2 regions of the Paenibacillus aurantius genome follow, and region 2 is predicted to be linked to the other one. Evidence: a T-box and tRNA genes for the amino acid it is inferred to sense, from the RefSeq annotation. Region 2 holds a T-box; the other holds one or more tRNA genes.
What was found. A T-box is a leader RNA that pairs with one kind of tRNA and senses whether it is charged. The one in region 2 lies ahead of MJA45_RS24470 (arginine--tRNA ligase), so its partner is inferred to be a tRNA-Arg.

Region 1 (2,385 bases), 330 kb from region 2:
AAGAGACCTTCGAGATGGAATTCACCCCGCCGGCCGGCTCGGCCTTTCCGGTGGATCTGATCTTCTACCCGCTGGACGAAGTGAAGCCTTAGAAGACAGGCGGCTTGCCGCTTACCAACCGAAGGAACGAGGTGGGAAAATGAAAGAAGTCATGTTAGGGGAAGAACGGGCCTTCGGCGAGCTGCCGGCGGAGATCGAGATCGACAACCGGCCGTTTTACCTGCTGAAGGACGAGGAGGGGTATCGGCTGCTGTCCCGGACGTGCCCGCATGCCGGCTACCCCGTTGAATTCGAGGACGGGGAGCTGGTGTGCCCGCTGCACGGCTGGACCTTCGAGTATCACTCCGGGAGATGCCAGAACGTGCCGAGCACGGGCTTGGACAGCTATTCCGTCACGATAGTAGAAGGACGCCTGGTAGCCCGCCTGGAGGGCTGACCGCCCTTGCATAAAGCGAAGTAAGCAACAAAAAAACCCGGGGTGCCGGTCCGCTGATAGCGGTTCCGAATCCCGGGTTTTTGTTTTGGCTTGCCCTTGTCCCGTGAGTTTGTTGTCTCGGATATGGGGGCAAGAGGAGAGTAAGGCCTCCAGCTTCTTACAGAACGTCCTTATTGGCCGTTTCGATGACCTTGTCGATACAGCCGTAAGCCAGAGCTTCCTCGGCGGTCATGAAGTAGTCGCGGTCCGTGTCCTTGTCGATGCGCTCGATAGGCTGTCCGGTACGCTCGGCCAGAATCTTGTTCAGCTTCTCGCGAAGCTTGATGATCCGCTTGGCCCGGATTTCGATGTCGCTCGCCTGGCCTTCCGCGCCTCCGAGGGGCTGGTGGATCATGACTTCGCTGTTAGGCAATGCGAAGCGCTTGCCTTTGGCTCCGGCGGTCAGCAGGAACGCTCCCATGGAAGCGGCCATCCCTACACAGATCGTGGAGACGTCGGGCTTGATGAATTGCATCGTATCGTAGATGGCCATTCCCGCGGTGATCGAGCCGCCCGGGCTGTTGATGTAGAGATGAATGTCCTTCTCTGCGTCCTGAGCGGTCAAGAAGAGGAGCTGGGCGATGATCGCATTCGCTATCTGGTCGTTGATGGGGCTTCCGAGAAAAATGATCCGGTCCTTCAGAAGACGCGAGTAAATGTCATAGGCGCGTTCACCGCGTGCATCGGGTTCTACTACCATTGGAATGAAACTCATGAACATGTTCCCCCTATCGTTAAAATATAGTATTGTCAAGCGGGTCCGTTTCTATAAGGCGAGGAAACGGGAAAGAGCAAAAACCTCTGTAAACCATATAACCATAATAACGGATAATGGAACAAAGGTCAAGAAAGGTCAAATGAAGGGACAAAAAAAATCAGCCTACGCTGATCATTCCGGCTTCTTCTTTATGTAAGTGGCGCGCCCGCGAGGAATCGAACCTCGATCTCAGGCTCCGGAGGCCTACGTCATATCCATTGGACCACGGGCGCACAATGCAGTCATCCGATTCAAGAAGAACGGAAGAAGCAAGCAAGAGTTATTATATGATACCCCAAACAAAATTGCAAGACGGAAATTTCAGGAGAGAGAAACAGGCCCCGCGGTTCGCTTTCCGGGTCCGCTGCCTATATAATAAAGGATGAAGGACAACAGTACTTTATCCGCAACAAGATTACCGGATAAGGCACCAGCTTGGAGGGAATGGATTGAAACGCTATCCTCTATTGATTGCCACTGTCATAACCTCTGCCTATCTGCTTGCCGGGTGCGGACAAGCCGATAAGCAAGCCGGTCATGATGATCATACGGTGCATCTCTCGAATCCGGACTCCTCCGGAGCCGGAGCGGTGCCGCTGAAGGCAGGCCAGGTCCAGCTTCCTAACGGCGACCTGCAGGAGAAAACGGCTTCGGCCGACCAGCTTCCGGCCTTCCTGAAGGGACAGCCCGACCGGATGGTGAAGGCCTATCAGGCGGCGGCGAAGAACACCGACCTGCTCCGCTATATCCCCTGCTACTGCGGATGCGGGGAAAGCGCCGGCCACGGAAGCAACCAGAACTGCTTCGTGAAGGAAGTGGCCGCCGACGGCTCCGTCGTATGGGACGATCACGGCACCCGCTGCGGCGTCTGTGTGACGATTGCGGAGACCGCCGTTAAAATGAAGCAGGACGGCAAGCCGGCGAAGGAGATCCGGGCCGCCATCGACAAGGCCTACGGCAAAGGCTTCGCCCCGCCGACCAAGACCCCTCTGCCTTCTTAAGGAGGGCCCCACGGATAGAGACGGAGCCACGTTATCCGGTAGAGGAAACCTGGCTTTCATCGCTTTCGGCCGAGGCCGCCAGAAGCTCTGCCTTAGGGCAGGGCTTCTTTGCTTTCATAAAGGAACCAAAGGCCGGGACAGGCTTCCGGGAG
Region 2 (2,385 bases):
CTCTCCCACACCAGCACATCGTAATCAATACCGAACGCGCGCATATCCTCCAGATGGTCCTGGACGATCCGCTCCGCCGTCAGAAGCCCCAGCCAGGCGGTGCGGTTGCCCCCTTCCTCCAGCTCGTGCAGCACCTGGGCTCTCTTCTGCTCCAACTCGGGCTGTTCGCGGTATTGACGGTTGATGTCCGCATACACGTCCCAGCAAAAATCCCCGAACCGTGAGTACTCGCCTTGAACCGAAGTCTGCAGGAGCCCCACCACGGTATCCGCAAGCTGGTTGCCGAGGTCGTCGATGTAATTGTGCACCTCGACAAGGTGCCCCTTGCTCCTCAGCATCCGGGCAAGCGTATCCCCGATGCAGGAATTGCGCAGATGCCCGATATGCGCCGCTTTGTTCGGGTTGATCGACGTGTGCTCGATGAGCACCTTCCGGTGATTCGGCTTTTCGGCAGGCGGCTCTTCGAAGGCCGCCATCCACCGCTCCCAGTGGATATACACGTTCACGAAGCCCGGCGCGGCGGCCTCGGTCCGCTGAACCCACGGCTGTAATAACTCCTGTGCGGCCAGCCGGGTGCGGATTTCCTCCGCGAGGAGCATCGGGTTTTTCTTTAAATGCCGGGCGAGCTTCATGGCCAGATTGGTGCTGTATTCCCCATGCTGCCCGCTTACCGGATGCTCCACGACGAAGCCGAGATCCGAGGGCATCGCCTGCCCCGCCTCCTGCAATAGCTGCTCTGCGATCCCTTCCAGAGCGGCTCTCAATGACTGATGAATCATGGTTACTCCTCCGTTTGATTTAAAATGCCCGCGTAAAGCGAGGTTTTCCCGTTGATGGGACTTCGGCGACGGACGCGTGGACCGGCCCCAGCGGGATTCCTAGCATCGCGTGCAGCTCCCGGCACACGCAATGTTTAGCGCTGCATGACAACGATGGTCCACCCCATGTTCCCGGATACGCAAAAAAGCCCCCGTCTCCAAAAAGAGACGAGAGCTCATAGCTTCCCGTGGTACCACTCTACGTGCGGCGCTGCCTGGCAGCCCGCCACTCGATTTCTTTAACGGTCCTTGACCGGACCGGCCTACTGTCGAGCTCCGCCATCTTGCCCGGGAGCCGTGTTCGGCCGACCATCTCCTGGGTCCGCTTCAACCCCAACCAACGTACCGGCTTTCACCAATCCCGGCTCGCTTGGCCTGTTCGTTAGGGTCTACTGTCCCATTCATTCATGTTCGGTTATTCGATTGGGCGAAACGTATTTCTATAGTCATACCGGAAACAAGGGGAAATGTCAAGCCCGCCCAATAGGCTAATGACGGTCATCCGTGCTGCCCCGTCCGTTGGTGCTCCTCACTCAGTCCTTAACCAAAGGCACGCCGGACACCACGTGAAAGTGGAGATGCTTGGAGTCCTGGTAACGGCCCAGGTTGGTAATGACCCGGCAGGCGCCGTGCTCCTCCGTTACTTGAGCGGCTGCCTTTTTCACTGTATTCATCAGCTCCAGCAGCAGCTCGTTGTCCTCTTCCTCCAGGGTAAGCAGAGAGGAGATGTGCTTCTTCGGGATAACGACGACATGAACCGGATAGAAGGGCCGGGTATGGTGGTAGGCCAGCACATTCGGCGTTTCCAGCACCTTGCGGACCGGTGTCCGGCCGCTCAATACCTCTTCGCAATAAAAATCCTCGGTCATGATCCATCTCTCCTATGATCGATTTTTCAAATACCTGCCCCCATGACAAAGACAGTTAACGCCAGTTTTGCATCATCTTCAATGGGATCATAGGCGGTGAAGCCATATAGAAGAAAAATCAGCCAAAGGACAACCAGGAAAAATCCGATTTTGGAAAACGCACTCACCGCAAACCCTCCCGCTCCTCAAGCAAAAGAAAAACCGGCTCCTCTGCAGCCGGCTGTCCAAACAAGTTAGCTACTTCCCCGCGGCGTCCGCCAGATTCTGAATCAGGCCATACACCAGACCTCCTGCAAAGAGGAGAACGGATACTGCGGCAACCACGCGGTAAGGACTTTGAAGCCATGAGGGGAGCTGGCTGCCAAGCTTGGGGTGGCGAAACCCCGATACAATATCCGCATGCCGGATCACATCGTTGAATGGAGTCCTTTCCTCAGGGGAAAGAGGGGGACCGGAACGTATGGTAAGGTGAAGGCTTTTGTCTTGATAAGGATTGTAAGAAGGCATCATCATCATCGACCTCCTTGCTGGAATATCCATATTATAGCATTTTATGAAGATAAAAGGGAACCGGGCCTTGGTCCCCATCGGCCCTGCCCGAAATCCTCACGACCGCGATTGGAGAGCCGCTTGGAACGAATCCAGACTCATGTCCCCGGTGATGACGATCCGGTGCAGCGCCAGCCGGCCCTGTTCGG

Region 1: it encodes a tRNA-Arg, which carries the amino acid that the T-box ahead of MJA45_RS24470 (arginine--tRNA ligase) is inferred to sense. The anticodon was not compared.

The regions. Positions count from the first base shown of each region.
Region 1 is NZ_CP130318.1:5,749,151-5,751,535, reverse strand. Features, by position in the region: gene MJA45_RS25940 (stalk domain-containing protein) at 1-92, shown strand, start outside; gene MJA45_RS25935 (Rieske (2Fe-2S) protein) at 140-436, shown strand; gene clpP (ATP-dependent Clp endopeptidase proteolytic subunit ClpP) at 594-1,190, opposite strand; tRNA gene MJA45_RS25925 (tRNA-Arg) at 1,391-1,465, opposite strand; gene MJA45_RS25920 (PCYCGC motif-containing (lipo)protein) at 1,682-2,233, shown strand.
Region 2 is NZ_CP130318.1:5,423,501-5,425,885, forward strand. Features, by position in the region: gene MJA45_RS24470 (arginine--tRNA ligase) at 1-779, opposite strand, end outside; T-box leader at 980-1,232, opposite strand; gene MJA45_RS24475 (HIT domain-containing protein) at 1,352-1,687, opposite strand; gene MJA45_RS24480 (hypothetical protein) at 1,714-1,854, opposite strand; gene MJA45_RS24485 (hypothetical protein) at 1,925-2,197, opposite strand; gene MJA45_RS24490 (polysaccharide deacetylase family protein) at 2,294-2,385, opposite strand, start outside.